Regions from separate parts of the Amycolatopsis alba DSM 44262 genome, predicted to be linked through region 3. Evidence: riboswitches for the same ligand, from Rfam matches in the RefSeq annotation. Region 3 holds a riboswitch; each other region holds the start of a gene.
What was found. A riboswitch is a leader RNA that binds a small molecule or an ion and turns the genes downstream of it on or off. The one in region 3 is predicted to bind S-adenosylmethionine.
Positions count from the first base shown of each region.

Region 1 (3,266 bases), 920 kb from region 3:
CGCTGTGTTCAGCGACTTGTGCCGTGGGCGTCGACGACTTCCAGGACAGCGCGCTCCAGCGCGTACTCCGGGTTGGCCGCGGCACCCTTGACCTCGGCGTTGAGCCGGGCGACGATCCGCATCGCGGTGGCGAGGCCGTCCTGCCCCCAGCCACGAGCCTGCCCTTGCGCCTTGCGGACCTTCCACGGCGGCATCCCCAGCTCGCCCGCCATCTGGTTCGGGTTCCCGCGACCAGCTCCCGACACCCGCGCGATCGTCCGGACGGCGTCGGCGAGGGCATCCGCGACCAGCACGTGCGGAACACCCAGCTGCATCGCCCAGCGCAGCGACTCCAGCGCCGCCGTCTTGTCGCCGGCGACGGCTTTCTCGGCGACGGCGAACCCGTTCACGTCCGCACGGCCTCGGTGGTAGCGCCGGACGGCCTGCTCGTCGACCGTTCCACCGGCGTCCGCGACGAGCTGGGTCGCGGCCGACGAAAGCTCGCGCAGATCCGAGCCGACGGCGTCGATCAGGGCGAGCACGGCCGCACCGTCGATCTTCCCGCCGACCCGGCGGACCTCGTTACGGACAAAGGATTCGCGCTCCGCGGGTTTGGTCAGTTTCGGGCACTCGACGACCTCCGCCCCTGCCTTCTTCAAGGCCGCGGGAAGCGCCTTCGCGGCCTTGCTCCGGCCGCCTCCGCTGTGCACGACGACGAGCACGATGCCCTCGGCGGGTGCCTTGACGTAGGCCATCACCCCGTCGGAGAGCTCCTGCGAGATGTCGTGCGCCGATTCGAGGACGATCACCCTGCCCTCGGCGAACAGTGAAGGGCTGACCATCTCCGCGAGTGCGGGGACTGTGAGGTCCGACACCCGGATCCGGGTCAGATCCGCCGTCGGATCGGCCGCTTTGGCCGCGTCCGAGGCGCTGCGGATCGCGCGTTCGATCAGCAGCTCTTCCTCACCGAGAACCAGGACCAGCGGCGATGGGGCGGAAGCTTGCGTCGTCACGGAGAGGATCCTCCCACTCCTCCTCTCGTGTGCTTTGTCCGGTGATGTGTTCCGGGCACTGTGGCCCCACCTGAGCCTCATGTCGTACGGTGTTGGCGAGGCGACGCGATCATGTGCGTGCCGACAATCGAATACCGCTCATCCAGAGGGGCAGAGGGAACGGCCCGATGAAGCCCCGGCAACCGGCGTCAGCCTGTCATCCCGCGATCGCGGGATAGCTGACGAACACGGTGCCAATTCCGGCCCGCCATGGCGGGGCAGATGAGGAAAGGACCTCGCGATGACCGCAACCCTCGGCACGACCTCCACCACCAAGACCCCGGATCTCGGACCGGCCGTCGAACTGGTGTCGAAGGAAGAGGGACACCGGCAGCCGCTCGCCCCCGAATTCGTTTCCGCCGAGGACTTCTCGCCGCTCGAGGTCGCCTACGACTTCGGCCGCGTGCGTCGCGAGGACATCGAATCCGGGCCGAACAACATCTGGCGCTACAAGAAGCTCCTTCCCGTTCCGTCGAACGTCGAAGAAATCCCCAACACCGAACCCGGCGCCACCCGGCTCGTCCAAGCCGACAGGCTCGCGAAAGCCTTGGGTGTCAAGAAGGTCTGGGTCAAGGACGACACCGGCAACCCCACTCACTCGTTCAAGGACCGCGTGGTCGCCGTCGCACTGGCCGCCGCCCGTGAGTTCGGGTTCGACGTGCTCGCCTGTCCGTCGACCGGCAACCTGGCCAACGCCGTCGCCGCCGCGGCGGCCCGCGCCGGCTGGCGGTCGGTCGTGCTGATCCCGAAGACCCTCGAGCGCGCCAAGATCCTCACCACCGCCGTGTACGACGGCGACCTGATCGCGGTCGACGGCAACTACGACGACGTGAACCGGCTCGCCACCCAGCTCGCCGCCGAGCAGGAGAGCTGGGCGTTCGTCAACGTGAACGTCCGGCCCTACTACTCGGAAGGCTCCAAGACGCTGGCCTTCGAGGTCGCCGAGCAGCTCGGCTGGCGGCTTCCCTCGCAGATCGTGGTGCCGATCGCCTCCGGTTCCCAGCTCACCAAGGTGGACAAGGGTTTCCGCGAGTTCGGACAGCTCGGCCTCGTCGACGAGACGCCGTACAAGGTGTTCGGCGCGCAGGCCACGGGCTGCTCCCCCGTCTCGGCGGCCTTCCGCGCGGGCCACGACGTCGTCCAGCCGGTCAAGCCGGACACGATCGCCCGGTCGCTGGCGATCGGGAACCCGGCGGACGGCCCCTACGTCCTGGACGTGGTCAACCGCACCGGCGGCGCGATCGAAGACGTCACCGACGAAGAGGTCGTCGAAGGCATCCGGCTGCTCGCCCGCACCGAGGGCATCTTCACCGAGACCGCCGGCGGGGTCACCGTCGCAACGGCCAAGAAGCTCATCGAGGCAGGCAAACTCAACCCGGACGAGGAGATCGTCCTGCTGATCACCGGCGACGGTCTCAAGACCCTCGACGCCGTCGAGGACAAGGTCGGCCCGAAGGCCACCGTCAGCGCCTCGGCAGACGCGGTCCGCGAGGCTCTCGGCATCTGAGTTCCCGCCGGCCCGCCTCAAGAACGAGGCGGGCCGCGGGGCTCACCCCGGCGCACCAGGGAGAGTCCTCGCGCGTCGGCGACGACAGCGGTGTCGCCATCCGTGTCCGTTCTGGCCACGGAAGCACCGACCGCCGTCAGATTGTCCAAAGTGGACTTGTTCGGATGGCCGTAAGTGTTTCCGGCGCCGACACTCACCAGCGCGAGCCGCGGCGCGACGGCGTTGAGGAAGTCCGGTGCGGTGTAGCGGCTTCCGTGGTGCGGGACCTTCAAGATCTCGGCACGCAGATCGGCGCCCTCGGCCATCAGGTCGGCCTGCGCGGCGAGTTCGACATCGCCGGTCAGCAGCACCCGGCCCGCCGGGGTTCCGGCGCGCAGGACGACGGACCCGTTGTTGATCACCGTGCCGTCCTGTTCACGGGCCGATCGCCGGGTGACATAACGCGGCCCCAATACATCCAGCGACAGCCCCGGCCAGTCCAGCCGTTGCCCGATCCCCAGTTCCAGCAAGGGAATCCCGCGACGTGCGGTCTCGTCCGCGATCTGCTGCCATGCCCACGCGGGAGCACGACCCGGACCGACGGCGACCGCCCCGACCGACCTGCCCTCGAAGACGGATTCGAGACCGCCGATGTGGTCGGCGTGCAGATGACTCAGCACGATCAGCGGAACCCGGTCCACGCCGAGCCTGCTCAGGCATTCGTCGACCGGCCCAGGTTCCGGCCCGGT
Region 1 covers NZ_KB913032.1:236,402-239,667, forward strand. Annotated here, with positions in the region: gene holA (DNA polymerase III subunit delta) at 9-992, opposite strand; SAM riboswitch class I at 1,128-1,260, shown strand; gene thrC (threonine synthase) at 1,273-2,538, shown strand; gene AMYAL_RS0101035 (ComEC/Rec2 family competence protein) at 2,556-3,266, opposite strand, start outside.
Region 1: linked by a shared signal. The riboswitch ahead of thrC (threonine synthase) and the one ahead of AMYAL_RS0105275 (aminotransferase class V-fold PLP-dependent enzyme) in region 3 are both predicted to bind S-adenosylmethionine.

Region 2 (3,266 bases), 1.4 Mb from region 3:
CCGCCCGCTACCGGGATGCCTTTGCGAAGCACCACCCGGACCTTGGACTCACCGTCCGCCTTGCCGACGTGGGCCGCCAGCGCCTGCGCCGCCTTCCAAGCGAGATTGTTGGCCCCTGTCGGTACGGAACCTTCACCTTCGCCATAGACCTCGACGCCGGGGTCCTCAGTGACCGCGACGGTCACCTCGTCGGTCAGGGAAAGCGCCTGGAACACGGTCACCAGCTCGTGGTAGCCGTCCGGGCGTACGTCACCGACCGACAGGTGCAGGTTGACCTTGGCGGGAACCCTGACGGTTACTGGGGGCGGTACGACGGCGAGCACGAGTCAAGCCTACGTGGCCGCTCCACTTGTGCCGCCACCAGGAGAAAAGAGAACAGGACGAGTCGGACACGAATGGGCCGCCCCGGACGGATTCCGTCCGGGGCGGCCCATTCGTCAAGAATCAGGCAGCGACGCCCTGCGGGCCGCGGACCGGGTGGGTCACGTGTCCACCGCGTTCGGCGATCCAGGCGAGCGCGGCGTCCGCACGCTCACCGCGCACACCGAGACGGAACCGGCCGACCGGCGTGTCGCCGATCCGGGTCAGGCCGCCTCCGATGGTGGCGAGCTCGACGTCGAAGCGACCTGCCGCCTCCGGCAGCAGCGCGCCGACCGATGCGAAGCCGACAAGCACGACATCCACCGCGCGGTCGTACTTCGAAGCCTGCGCCCGGCCGGTCTCGATCGAGGGCAGGAGCGCCTGCGCGGTCCGGCTGTTCGGGTCGGAGACCAAGTCGAGCACCGTTCCGCGTTCGATGATCGCCCCGGCCTCCAGAACCGCGACGTCGTCGCAGACACGGCGAACCACGCCGGCGTCGGGAGTGGTGAGCAGGACGGTGACTCCGAGCTCGGCACGCGCCCGGTCGAGCACGGTCAGGACCGCGCCGGACTCCTCGGGCTGCACACCCGCGGTCGGGTCGTCGGCCAAGAGCACGGACGGCCCGGCGGCCAGGGCCTTGGCGATGGCCACCCGGCGCAGCTGCCCCTCGGACAGGTCGCCCGGCCGCTGCCCCGCTCGCGGGGTGAGCCCGACCAGGTCGAGCAGGTTACCGACGCGGTTGCGGCGCTGCGGCCCGTCGAGACCGAGCTGTTCGAGCGGCGACGCGATGTTGCCGGCGATGGTGCGCTCGGCGAGCAGCTCCGGTTTGGTGCTCACGACACCGACCTGACGGCGGATTTCGCGCAGACGGCGGCCGTCAAGGGTCCCGGTGTTGAGCCCGTCGAGGCGAACGACGCCCCGGTCGGGACGCTCCTGAAGCCCGATGCAACGAGCGAGGGTCGACTTGCCGGAGCCTGCCGGACCGACGACTCCGAACAGCGAGCCCGCTTGGATGTCCACGCTCACATCGCGCAGGGCGACGACGGGATTTCCGTTGAGGGGAAAGGACTTGGACAGGTTTTCGACAGTGATCACGAAGGGCTCCATGCAAATGGGGCGCTGCTTCTTTCGAGCGCGCCAACCGTCACCGAGTAGCCGTCCGAACGGACGGATTTCAGAGGTAAGGGAAGAGACTCAGGCAGTAACGGTGGAGCGTCGACACGCACTTACCGTGCGGCGACCTTCATCGACGACACGTCGCCTGGTCAGCAGGAGCGGGTGGGTGACCCTGTTCATTAGGCACAGCCTCCATCGGTCCTGGCGGTAGCACCTGCCCTGTGGAGGGTGGTTGCTGCGACTTCGGCGAGCCAGGTCTCTCAGTCGCTCGGGATGGCTCACTGAGTAAAACCGATCCCACTGGATGAAAGCAAGCGCGTAGGCGCAGATCACACGTCTGGTCGCGTCCATGATACAGGATCTGCTGTCCACATTATGGAACGACACTAGCCGTCCCTGTGTTATGGCGGGGCCCCTGCCTGCTAAGACAGGTCTGGATCATGCAGATCGAGGAGAGGACTTACGCTTTCGTGCTGACATCGACCGGCACGCGTTCTCGAGGTACCGGTCACATCTGCCACAGGTGGTCAGCCTGCTGCAGCGGCGATCCGGACGAACTGATGAACATCCAACTGCTCGCCGCGGGTCTTGGGGTCGATACCCGCCTTCTCGAGCAACTCGCCCGCGCGATCGGCGGAACCCGCCCATGACGCCAATGCCGCGCGCAAGGTCTTCCGCCGCTGCGAGAAGGCGGCGTCGACCACCGCGAACAGCCGCTCCCTGGCCACAGACCACACCAAGTCACCTCGCTCGAAAGCGACCAGCGCGGAGTCCACGTTCGGAACAGGCCAGAAGACCGCACGGGGCACTGCGGCGACCTTGCGCGCCTTGCCGTACCACGCGAGCTTGACGCTGGGCACGCCATAAGTCCGGCTTCCAGGGCCTGCCGCCATTCGGTCCGCGACCTCGGTCTGGACCATCACGAGACCACTGGTCAGCGACGGCAGCTCGGCGAGCAGGTGGAGCACGACGGGAACGGCGACGTTGTACGGCAGATTCGCGACGAGCGCCGTCGGTCGCGCAGGCAGGTCGTCCGCCGTGATCCGCAGTGCGTCCGCCCCGACGACCTTCAGCCGCTCGGCCCCGCCTCGCTCGGCCACGGTGTTCGGCAACCGCCCCGCCAGTACAGGGTCGATTTCGACCGCGACGACTTCGGCACCGGTCGCGAGCAGGCCAAGCGTCAGCGAGCCGAGGCCCGGCCCGACTTCCAGTACGACGTCGCCTTCGCCGATCCCCGAAAGGTCGACGATGCGGCGCACCGTGTTGGGGTCGTGCACGAAATTCTGGCCGAGCTTCTTGGTCGGACGTACGTCCAGCTCGGCCGCCAACGCCCTGATCTCCGCAGGCCCGAGCAGTTCAGTCACTTGACGATCGTAGCCAGCCCCCCTGAGCCTCGGCTGGCGGCCGCGACTCGCCCCCATCACCCTTCCGACGGTTCCCATCTGCACGCGTTCCACTTCAGGGTGATGGGCACAAATTCGCACTGCCGGAGCGTAATGATCATTCACCCGATCGATACCGTGCACTCGTTCGAATCTGGCCCGACAATCGAGGGATGACCAGCACAAACACTCCCAAGACCTTCCCGCTGAACCTGCCGGAAGGTGACGCCGATCTGCTCCTCGACGAGTTGCAGACACGGCTACGCGAAGGGCGGCGTCTAGCCGCCGAAGTCGGCCAGATCCTGGCCGAGATCGAGTCACGTGGTGTCCGAGGCCTATTCGGGCACAACTCGATCGCCGTCTTCTACGAGCATGTTGCCCGTGTCCCCCGAGCGGAGGCACAGAAGG
Region 2 covers NZ_KB913032.1:2,569,061-2,572,326, forward strand. Annotated here, with positions in the region: gene AMYAL_RS0112040 (4-(cytidine 5'-diphospho)-2-C-methyl-D-erythritol kinase) at 1-323, opposite strand, end outside; gene AMYAL_RS0112045 (methionine ABC transporter ATP-binding protein) at 445-1,455, opposite strand; SAM riboswitch class I at 1,666-1,756, opposite strand; gene rsmA (16S rRNA (adenine(1518)-N(6)/adenine(1519)-N(6))-dimethyltransferase RsmA) at 2,004-2,840, opposite strand; gene AMYAL_RS45845 (DUF222 domain-containing protein) at 3,032-3,266, shown strand, end outside.
Region 2: linked by a shared signal. The riboswitch ahead of AMYAL_RS0112045 (methionine ABC transporter ATP-binding protein) and the one ahead of AMYAL_RS0105275 (aminotransferase class V-fold PLP-dependent enzyme) in region 3 are both predicted to bind S-adenosylmethionine.

Region 3 (3,266 bases):
ATCGACGTCGACTCGGCGCCCCTCGACGAGATGGGCGCGGAACTCCTGCAGGTCCGCATCAACGCCGGATCGAAGATGCACGGCGTCTACCTGGCCGAACTGCGGCTGCCGGTGGGGGCGACGATCAGCCTCCTCGTCCGCGACGGCACCGGCTTCACGCCCAACAAGAACACCCGGCTCCAGGAACGCGACCAGTTACTCGTCGTGACCACCTCCGACGCCCGTGACACGGCCGAACGACGGCTCCGTGCCGTCGACCGCGCCGGACGCCTCGCCAGGTGGAAGGGCGAATCCGGCCAGTAGGTCACGAACCGGCACCAGCTGTTCGTCGGTTGATCTCAGAAAATTCTTCCCTTTTGTACTCCTTTTGGATTACTTTCCCGGCAATCGACTCCATCGAATGGGTGAGTGTCACGGGGTAAGGAGTACGCAAGGTGACGAAACTTCCTGCGCGGTTCGCCGGTCTGGGTGTGGCGGCCGCACTCGTCGGGGTGGTTCTCGCCGCACCGGCGGCGTCGGCGGCCGGCGCGTTCCCCGCGTTCGGGCTGCCCTTCGACGCGGGCCAGTCGGTCTACTCGGCGGGGATCCACTCGGACAACGGGAACTCCGGCGTGAAGAACGCCATCGACTTCAGCCCCGGCGACAAGACCGTCCGCGCTCCGCTGGCGGGCACGGTCCGGATCCAGCACTGCGACGGCGGCGACTGGGTGACCGTCGACCACGACGGCGGCTGGCGGACCGGCTACTACCACATGGAGCGCATTTCGGTCACCGACGGCCAGCAGGTCGCCCCCGGCGACGCTCTCGGCCGGACCGGCAACGCGCTGCCCTGCGGCGGCAGCAGCACCGGCGCCCACGTGCACTTCACCCTGTGGACCCTGCCCGCGGCCACCGCCAAGGGCGGCGACTCGCGCGACTTCGGCGTCGACGCGGGCAACTGGAACGGCCTGTCCTACGACGAGGTCTCGACGAAGGTCGCCGAGGCGCATGGCGAGGCTGTCGACGGCAAGACCTTCGGCGGCTGGCAGTTCACCGCGGGCACCGATCAGTACTCCGGTACCGCGACCGAGGTCTCTTCGCGTTCGATCGTCCCGTTGCCGGGCCGATTCCGCGTCTGACCTCCCGTTGCCTGGCGCGGCGCGGCGCCGGGCAACGGTTCTCCTCGGTTGCGCGATGCGTGACCGGCGTCTCAACATCCGGACAAGGGGTGGCTCGATCGCCGGTCCATCCGCTAACTTCGTTCGTAGGTCACGAGTGTCAGCGTCAAGCCCCGGCTAGCTGACCGGCAACCCTCCTTCCGCGGTGGGGTGCCCCGGGTGAGGACCTGGCCTGTCGCGCGGTGCGACGGGCAAGCGCGGGATCCTCGTCGGGTCCCCTGGCCCGGAGGATGACGATGACTCTCGCTCTCGAACGCACCAGCACCCCCGCCGCTGTCGCGGAAACCATTGTGTCGCAAGAAATTCCGACGGTGGCGTGCGCCGATCTGCGGGTTCCGCTGGTCACCGGCGGCGACATCGGCTACGCCAACCTCGATCACGCGGCGAGCGCTCCCTGTCTGGACAAGGTGCGCGACGCGGTCGACGAATTCCTGCCCTGGTACGCCAGCGTCCACCGCGGCGCCGGATTCGCCTCGCAGATCTCCACCAAGCTTTACGAGCGCACGCGCGGAATCCTGCGGGACTTCGTCGACGCGCGGTCGACCGACACCGTCGTGTTCACCCGCAACACCACCGATTCCTTCAACCTTCTCGCCCGCAGCCTGCCGAAGCACACGTCGGTCGTCGTGTTCGACACCGACCACCACGCCGCGCTGCTGCCGTGGAAGGGTCCGAACGTCCGCCGGATCCAGACCCCGCGCACCCGCCTCGCCGCGGTGTCCGCTGTGGACGAAGCACTCGCGGACTGCCCGCAGGGACCGCGGCTGGTCGTCATCACCGGCGCGTCCAACGTGACCGGGGAACTGTTGCCGGTCAAGGAGATCGCCGCCGTCGCCCGGCGGCACGGCGCCCGGATCGCGCTCGACGCGGCGCAGCTCGCACCGCACCGCAAGATCTCCGTGCGCAAACTGGACGTCGACTACGTCGCGATCTCGGGCCACAAGCTGTACGCGCCCTTCGGTGCCGGCGCGCTGATCGGCCGCGCCGACTGGCTGCGCGCCGCCCAGCCGTACCTCGCCGGTGGTGGCGCGACGAAGCTCGTCACCCGAGACTCCGAAGAGCTCGGCGTGGTCTGGAACGCCGGTGCCGAGCGGCACGAAGCCGGTTCCCCCAACACCGTCGGCGTCTACGCGCTCGGTGTCGCCTGCGAGACGCTGGCCGCGAACTGGGACGCGATCGTCGCCCACGAGGACGAACTCCTGGCGCGGCTGCGTCGCGGTCTCGCCGGTATCCCCGGATTCGCCGAGCTGCGGCTGTTCGACGCGCCGGTCGACCGGGTCGGCACGCTCAGCTTCGTCGTCGACGGCTTCGACCCCGGCTGGCTCGCCGCGGTGCTGTCCGCGGAGTACGGCATCGGCGTCCGGGACGGCGCGTTCTGCGCGCATGTCGCGACCAAACGGCTGATCTCCGCCGCCGGTTCGACAGGCCAGCAGGCCGTGCGGGTCAGCCTCGGCCTCGGCAGCACCACCGAACACGTGGACCGGGTCGTCCTGGCACTGCGCCAGATCGTCGCCCGCGGCGCGCGCTGGCAGTACGAAAAGCCGGAAGGCCGCTGGGTTCCGGAGAACGACCCGCGGGAGCTTCCCCCGTTCTGCGCCTGACCCACTACCCTCGTCCCGCATGGGGAATGAGCGACCGCGTTACTGGTTTCCGCTGGCACTACTGGGATTCGCCCAACTGGCGGTGGTGGCTTCATCCGTCGGCACGGGCCGGTACGAGGGCCGGGCCGGTTATGCGCCTTACGGGACCGGCGGGCTGTACGGCGTCGGCCCCGGCGTGGAGATGAGCCGGGAAAGCAACACCGCCATAGCCGTCGCGTTCGGCGACGTCGGCCGGATGGACGCCTGGTTCTTCGCCGTGTTCGTGATCTACGCCGGTACCGCGCTGTACTACACGCTGCGGATGAGGCGCGAGGGGAGAGTCGTGCCGTGGTGGGTGGTCCTCGTGACCGTCGTCGGCGGGCTGGCCATCATCGCGCTGGCGGATCTGAGTGGCCTGGCGAAGCTCGACATGCCCGGTGACGTGCGGACCGCGGTCCTCCTCACGGTGGGCCTTGCCCTGCTCGCCTGGCTGGAGAGCAGCGTGCTCGTGCTGGTCGTCACCGCGGCC
Region 3 covers NZ_KB913032.1:1,154,460-1,157,725, reverse strand. Annotated here, with positions in the region: gene AMYAL_RS0105285 (potassium/proton antiporter) at 1-303, shown strand, start outside; gene AMYAL_RS0105280 (M23 family metallopeptidase) at 435-1,118, shown strand; SAM riboswitch class IV at 1,247-1,361, shown strand; gene AMYAL_RS0105275 (aminotransferase class V-fold PLP-dependent enzyme) at 1,394-2,758, shown strand; gene AMYAL_RS0105270 (hypothetical protein) at 2,778-3,266, shown strand, end outside.